DNA from 2 places in the Kitasatospora sp. NPDC048365 genome. Region 2 is predicted to be linked to the other one. Evidence: riboswitches for the same ligand, from Rfam matches in the RefSeq annotation. Region 2 holds a riboswitch; the other holds the start of a gene.
What was found. Region 2 has a riboswitch for FMN ahead of ribB (3,4-dihydroxy-2-butanone-4-phosphate synthase). Riboswitches for the same ligand answer to the same signal wherever they lie in the genome.

Region 1 (3,736 bases), on a different contig from region 2:
GACCTGGGTCATCGGGGGCAGCTTGAGCCGGTCGAGCTCGTCGCCGGTCATCGGGACGCAGATCACGCCGGAGGAGTAGCGGATGGTGAAGGCCATCAGCTCGGGCGTGGCGGCGGAGGCGGCGAAGACGATGTCGCCCTCGTTCTCGCGGTCCTCGTCGTCCACCACGATCACCGGGCGGCCGAGGGCGATGTCGGCGACGGCGCGCTCGACGGGGTCGAGGACCAGCTCGTCGCGGGTCGGGTCGTCAGTCATGCCAGGGCCCCCTTCGGGCTGGTGACGGTACGGGTACGGGCCTTCGTCCACCAGCCGGCCAGGCCGAGCAGGACCAGGACGAAGTAGATGGAGAAGGTGAGCGCGGAGAAGACGTACCCGTGGGTGTACGAGTACGGGACGCCGATCAGGTCGACGGCGATCCAGGCGAACCAGAACTCCACCCAGCCGCGGGCCTGGGCGTACATCGCGGCCAGCGTGCCGACGAAGATGTACGCGTCCAGCCAGGGCGCCCAGGAGAGCTTGGGGAAGGCGGTGAAGAGCTCGGCGACGGCGAGGGTGCCGAGCGCGGCGCCGCCCACCAGGACCGCCCGCTCGCGCCAGTCGGCGAAGCGCACCGCGATCTCGCCGGTGTCCCGCCGCCCGCGGCGCCACTGGGTCCAGCCCCAGACCGCGGCGGTGATCACGATCAGCTGCTTGCCGATCAGGCCGGGGGCCTGGCCGCCCCAGTACGCCGCGATCAGCACCGCGCCGGCCAGCAGCTGGAGCGGCCAGCTCCACACCGAGCGGCGCCAGCCGAGGGCCAGGGCGCCGAGGCCGATCAGGTTGCCGATCATGTCGGCCCACTTCACCTGCTCGCCGAAGGCGGTGAACGCTATGCCGGTCAGCCAGCTCATTCGGTGCCTCCGGCGAGGGTGTCGGGGAGGGTGCGGGTGTCGAGCAGCCGCTCGACGTACTTGGCGAGGACGTCCACCTCCAGGTTGACCGGGTCGCCGACGGACTTGGCGCCGAGCGTGGTCAGTTCGAGGGTGGCCGGGATGAGCGAGACGGTGAAGGAGTCCAGGGCCGCCTCGACCACGGTGAGGCTGACACCGTCGACGGTGATCGAGCCCTTCTCCACCAGGTAGCGGGTGATGGACTGCGGGAGCGAGAAGCGCAGCACCTCCCAGCGCGGGTTACCCTCGGCGTCCAGGTCGCCGGGCTCGCGGGAGAGCAGGGCGCCGGTGGCGTCCACGTGACCCTGCACCAGGTGGCCGCCGAGCCGGGCGCCGAGCGCCATGGCACGCTCCAGGTTGACCCGGGAGCCGGGCTTCAGGCTGCCGAGGCTGGAGCGGACCAGCGTCTCGCGCATCACGTCGGCGCTGAACTCGCCGGTGGCCTTCGCCAGTTGCTCGTTGTCGTCGAGGACGGTCAGGCAGACGCCGTTGACCGCGATCGAGTCGCCGTGCCGGGCGTCGGACACCACGACCGGGCCACGCAGGCGGATCCGCGAGGAGTCGCCGATCTCCTCGATGGAGACGACCTCGCCGAGCTCTTCGATGATGCCGGTGAACACCCGGGTTCTCCTCGCGCTGGTAGGGCGCGGACTCCGGGGCGGCACATGGGAGTTGACACGGACAGGCGGTACGCGCGGCAACGGGACCGCTCCACCTCCGGGCGTCGTCGCCGCGGAAGGGAGTTCTCCCGTTCCGTTCCGCGCAGGCACCCCGGGAGGGGCCTGCGGTCGTACCTGGTCCGTCGCGCACGCCTCCCATCCGGACTTTAACCGTCGGTCCAGGAATTTCACCTGGTCAACCGGCCGCTGGCTGCGGACGGGTCGCGGACTGTAACCGCCGGTTCGGATTTTCACCGACCCCGGAGTGCGCTGAACGTCACTGCTACTGCTGCCAGCATTCTGCCACGCCGGGCACCGCAGCAGGAGGGATGTGTCATGTGGTCTGTTTCACGCCGCGACCGCCCGGTCACGGGGAATAGCCGGCCCCGCCCGGGCGCGACACATCACCGGACCGGGCGCACCCTGGGAGGAGCGAACGAGCGACCCCGCACGGAGGTGTGAGCGCGATGCCCATGTTCATGGATGTCCACCACGGGATGACCGGCATCACCGAGGAGCAGTTGAAGGCGGCGCACCAGGCCGACCTGTCGATCGAGGGCGAGGAGGGCGTGCACTTCCAGCAGGCCTGGGCCGACCCGGAGTCGGGCACGGTCTACTGCCTGTCCAACGCCCCCAGCCGGGAGGCCGTGCAGAAGATCCACGAGCGGACCGGCCACCCGGCCGACGAGATCCACCCGGTGCCGCTGGTGGTCTGAGCGCCGGCCCACAACCCGTTCCCCGACGATCGCCCGTCGGCTAGATTGCCGGTACGTGACGACGACTCCGCCGCAGACCGGCTCCCTGTTCGACGCCCTTCGGTCCACCGCCGTCCGCGACACCGCGCGGCTGCGGGAACTGTACGAGCGGCCCAGCGACCTGGTGAGCCGCAAGGCGGTGGACCGGATCCACGACGCGGCCCGCCGCTTCATCGCCTGCGCCTCCCTGGTCTTCGTGGCCAGCGCCGACGCGGACGGCCACTGCGACGCCACCCCGCGCGGCGGCCCGGCGGGATTCGTCGCGGTGCTCGACGAGTTCACCGTCGCGATCCCGGACGCCACCGGCAACAAGCGGCTCGACACCCTCCACAACATCGTCTCCACCGGCCGGGCCGGACTGCTGTTCGTCGTCCCCGGCCGGGAGACCACCCTGCGGATCAACGGCCGGGCCTGCGTCTCCGACGACCCGGAGCTGCTCGCCCGACTCACCCCCGTCGGCAAGCCGCCGCGCAGCGCGATCGTGGTGGCCGCCGAGGAGGTGTACCAGCACTGCCCGAAGTCCTTCCTGCGCGGCAACGCCTGGAAGCCCGAGCGGTGGCTCGCCCCGGACGCGATGCCCAGCTCCGCCGAGATCACCCTCTCCCACCTGCGCGACCCCTCGCTGACGATGGAGGACATCGTGCAGTCCGAGCGGGAGTCGCTGCTGTACCGGTACGAGTAGCCGGCACGAGCAGCCGGTACGAGCAGGACACCCAAGTAGTTCTTCGAGCCACCATAGGTCCGACTTATGGCCCCATAAGCCGGACCCCCGTACCGCCCGGACACCGGCGGCGAAAGGCTGGGCCCGTCCCCACCAGCCCCAGCCGAAGGAATCCGCCCATGCCTCGCCCCGTCCGGGTCGCGATCGTCGGTGCCGGCCCCGCCGGGATCTACGCCGCCGACGCGCTGCTGAAGTCCGAGCTCGCCGCCGACCCGGGGGTGTCCATCGACCTGATCGAGCGCCTCCCCGCGCCCTTCGGCCTGATCCGCTACGGCGTCGCCCCCGACCACCCGCGGATCAAGGGCATCGTCACCGCCCTCCACCAGGTGCTCGACAAGCCGCAGGTCCGCCTGTTCGGCAACGTCGACTACCCGAACGACCTGGCCCTGGAGGACCTGCACCGGTTCTACGACGCCACGGTCTTCGCCACCGGCGCCGACGCCGACCGGGACCTGCCGATCCCCGGCATCGAGCTCGACGGCTCCTACGGCGCCGCGGACTTCGTCTCCTGGTTCGACGGCCACCCCGAGGTCCCCCGCACCTGGCCGCTGGAGGCCGAGCAGGTCGCCGTCCTCGGCGTCGGCAACGTCGCCCTCGACGTCGCCCGGATCCTCGCCAAGACCGCCGACGAGCTGCTGCCCACCGAGATCCCGCCGAACGTGTACGACGGCC
Region 2 (3,736 bases):
TCGCCGAGGTCGCCGGCCTGCTCGCCGGCGAGGGCACGCACGGCGCCGTCCCGCCCGAACTCGTCGACGCCTGCCGCCGGCACGGCATACCGCTACTCGCCATCCCCGCCGGCACCAGCTTCCGTGCCGTCACCGACCGGATCTACCTGCGCCTGTGGGGAGGCCTGCAGACCCGCGCCGAAGGCAGCGCGGCCCTGCCGGCCGCCGCCCGGCGGTCGATCGGCGAACTGATCCGCACCCGGGCCCCGCTCGACGAGCTGCTGCGCCGCGCCGTCGCCGACCTCGGACTGCCCGCCTGCTCGCTGCGCACCGGCGCCGGACGCGTCCTCGGCACCTCCGACCCGACGAGCGAGCCCGCGAGCGGCCCGGCCGGCACCACCGGCCCGGGCGTCGCCACCGAGCCCGTGCCGGTCGGCCCGCCCGGCGACACCCCGTTCGACGGCTGGCTGCTGCACCCCCACACCGCGCCCGGTCCGACCGCCACCACCATGCTGCACGGTCTGGCCGAGCTGCTCGCCCCGCTCGCCACCCGCGCCCGCGCGGCCGCCGGCGCCGCCCGGCAGACCGGCGGCCGGCTCCTGGAACTGCTCGGCGGATCCACCGACCCCGAGGCCGAACGGGCCCTCGCCCACTCCGGCCTCCCGCTGAACCACCCGCTCACCCCGGTCGCCGCCCGGATCGACAGCACCGCCGAGACCTGGACGGCCGCCGCCCTCGCCGAGGCGCTGCACGAGCTGACGGACGCCCCGTTCCTCGCCGCCCCCGACGGGCGCGGCGGCGCGATCGCCCTGTGTGCGGCACCCGAGGCCGCCGTCGCCGCCACCCTCGCCCGGGTTCTCCCGCGCCTGGAGGCCCGGCTCACCAGCCGCCGCCGGGTCAGCCTCGGCATCGGCCCCACCGTCGAGCCGCGCGCCGCCGAACTCCGCGCGGCCCTCGTCCAGGCCGACTACGCGCTGCGCACCCGCCCGCCCGGCGCCGTCGGCCGCAGCTGCGACCTGACCTCCGTCGACACCCTGCTGCGCGGCCTGCCCGCCGAGGTCGCCACCGCCTACCGCCGGCGGCTGCTCGCCCCGCTGGTCGAGCACGACCGCGCCAACGGGGTCTCGCTCGTGGACACCCTGGACGCGTTCCTCCGACACAGCGCCTCCTGGGCCCGCACCGCCGAGGCGTTGAGCATCCACGTCAACACCGTCCACTACCGGGTCAAGCGGATCGAGGAGCTGACCGGCCGCAACCTGCTGCACCTCCAGGACCGCCTCGACCTCTGGGCGGCCCTGCGGATCGCCCCGGCACCGCACCCCTGACGGGGGACGGCCGGCACCAGGGCGGAAATTCCTTTGCAGGGCGCGCGGGTCGCCCACGATCCTCTCGGGATGGACCTTCCTCAGCCGGTGATCGACCTCGACGACCTGACCCTCCGCCGCTTCGAGGAGGCGGACCTGCCCGAGTTCCTCAGGGTCATCGACGAGTCGCTGGAGCATCTGGCGCCCTGGATGGCCTGGACCACCGAGCACACCCCGGAGCGGACCGCCGAGTTCCTCGCGCGCCGCGGCGAGAAGTGGGAGAGCGGGCAGGCGTACAGCTACGCGATCGTGCTGGACGGTGCGATCGTCGGCGCGATCGAGCTGTTCCGCGGCGAGGGCGCCCCGGACAACAGCCGGGAGATCGGCTACTGGCTGCACCCCGCCGCCACCGGCCGGGGCCTGGTCACCCGGGCCGCCCGAGCGGTGGCCGCGCAGGCCTTCCGCCTCCCCGAGGTCGACTGGGTCGAGATCGTCCACGACCCGGCGAACCTGGCCAGCGGGGCCGTCCCGGCCCGCCTCGGCTTCACCGTCCACCTGCGCCGCCCCGCCGAACGGCACGCCCCGGCGGAGACCGGCGAGGACCAGGTCTGGCGGCTGACCCGCGCCCGGGCGTGTGCCGACTGACACATCCTCAGGCGGCCTCCGGTGTGCCATGATCGTCGCTGAGTGTTCGCGCGCTCCGGGGTCGGTGCAATTCCGAACCGGCGGTGAAAGTCCGCGACCCGGCCGAAGCCATCGGCCGGTTGACCTGGTGGAACTCCAGGACCGACGGTGAAAGTCCGGATGGAAGGCAGTGCGCGGCGAGTTGTCGTCCGACCCGGCCGGCTCCCCTGCGGGCGCACCGGCCGTGCGGACGTGCTGCTCGCTCAATTCCCCCGGAACGGCGTCCGCGCATCCGGGCAGACATCCGGTGCGGCGCCGTCCATGGCTGGGGGGCCGTCGTGCGCCCGCACGCGCCCTCCCGCATGGCCGCGTTCTCTCGCAGATCAGTGAATCCCCACCGGGATTCCCGACCTCAGGAGAGAGCAGATGGCAACCACGATGACCACCACCACCCCCACCGACCGCCTCCAGCAGGTCGCCCGGGCGGTCGAGGCCTTCCGGCGCGGGGAGTTCGTCCTCGTCTTCGACGACGAGTCCCGCGAGAACGAGGGCGACCTGATGGTGGCCGCCGAGTACACCGACGAGACCGCGATGCGGTACATGCTGGACCACACCTCCGGCGTGGTCTGCGCGGCGGTGCCGTACGAGCGGTGCGAGGAGCTGGACCTGCCGCAGATGGCGGAGGACAACTCCGGGCTGCACGGCACCGCGTTCACCGTCTCCGTCGACCTGGTCGCCGGCGGCACCACCGGCATCCCGGTCGACGAGCGGGCCCGCACTGTGCAGGCGCTGGCCGACCCGGCGGCCCGGCTGGCGGACTTCGCCCGGCCCGGGCACGTCTTCCCGGTGCGCGCCGCCCGCGGCGGGGTGCTGGAGCGCGACGGGCACACCGAGGCGGCGGTCGACCTGTCCCGGCTGGCCGGGCTGTCCGGTGTGACCACGATGTGCGAGGTGGTCCGCCCGGACTGGTCGATGGCCCGCCCGGACGACCTGCGGGCGCTCGCCGAACGCGACGGGCTCGCCCTGATCTCGGTCGGTGACCTGGCCGCCTACCGCAGGGACACCGAGCCGGCCTCCTGACCCGGCGGCTCCGCCACCGCTCCGCCGTGTCGACGAGGTGGAGCGGTGGCGGCGGTCAGGGCCGGAGCGCGGCCGTGACGAGGTCGTGCACTCGCTGCTGATGGTCCAGGTAGGCCAGCAGAGCCGCCGCCAACTGTGCGGCAGATTCCAGCGTTTCCGGACGGAGTTCCGCGACGAGCTGCAGGTGGCTGCGGACCCGGACCAGCGCCGGCTGGCCGACGTGGAAGTGGGCGGACGAGGACTCCAGGTGCAGCGCGAGGTACGGCACGGCGAGCGAAGCCGTCATCCGCTCCTCGTAGCTGCCGAAGGAGGACCAGACGACGACCGGCCCGTCCGCCGTGGCGACCAGGCAGATGCTCGGGCGGCCTACGACGTCGACGGTGCTGGTGGCGTGGCTGTCCAACTCCCGGGGCAGCAGCTCCGGGCGGTCGAGCAGGTGGAGGGCGTCCCGGAGGAGGGTCGCAAGGTCGGCGGCGATCGGGCAGTCACCTCGGGAGTCGTCACGGGCGGAGCGGCCCGGCCATCGTAGGCGGTGGCGACTCGGGCGCGCTCAGAGGGCGAGGGTGCGCCAGCCCTGGGTGATCTGGTCGCGCACGGCGTCGGCGAGCGGCGCCGACGGGCCCGGACGGGCCGTCAGGAGGTCGGCGAGCGCCGCGCCGTCCGCCGGGCGGGCCGCCGGGTCGGAGGTCAGGGCCCGGGTGACGACCGCCGCGAGGGCCGGGTCGAGGGCCTGCACGGCGCCGAGGGCG

Region 1: another riboswitch for FMN. It lies ahead of ACGFX4_RS32870 (riboflavin synthase); the one in region 2 lies ahead of ribB (3,4-dihydroxy-2-butanone-4-phosphate synthase).

Annotation. Positions count from the first base shown of each region.
Region 1 is NZ_JBICYJ010000043.1:68,090-71,825, forward strand. Features, by position in the region: gene ACGFX4_RS32860 (bifunctional 3,4-dihydroxy-2-butanone-4-phosphate synthase/GTP cyclohydrolase II) at 1-255, opposite strand, end outside; gene ACGFX4_RS32865 (nicotinamide riboside transporter PnuC) at 252-890, opposite strand; gene ACGFX4_RS32870 (riboflavin synthase) at 887-1,549, opposite strand; FMN riboswitch at 1,733-1,860, opposite strand; gene ACGFX4_RS32875 (SCO4226 family nickel-binding protein) at 2,056-2,304, shown strand; gene ACGFX4_RS32880 (MSMEG_1061 family FMN-dependent PPOX-type flavoprotein) at 2,360-3,025, shown strand; gene ACGFX4_RS32885 (FAD-dependent oxidoreductase) at 3,184-3,736, shown strand, end outside.
Region 2 is NZ_JBICYJ010000005.1:172,611-176,346, forward strand. Features, by position in the region: gene ACGFX4_RS07045 (PucR family transcriptional regulator) at 1-1,304, shown strand, start outside; gene ACGFX4_RS07050 (GNAT family N-acetyltransferase) at 1,374-1,928, shown strand; FMN riboswitch at 1,975-2,105, shown strand; gene ribB (3,4-dihydroxy-2-butanone-4-phosphate synthase) at 2,334-2,987, shown strand; gene ACGFX4_RS07060 (hypothetical protein) at 3,043-3,390, opposite strand; gene ACGFX4_RS07065 (serine/threonine-protein kinase) at 3,538-3,736, opposite strand, start outside.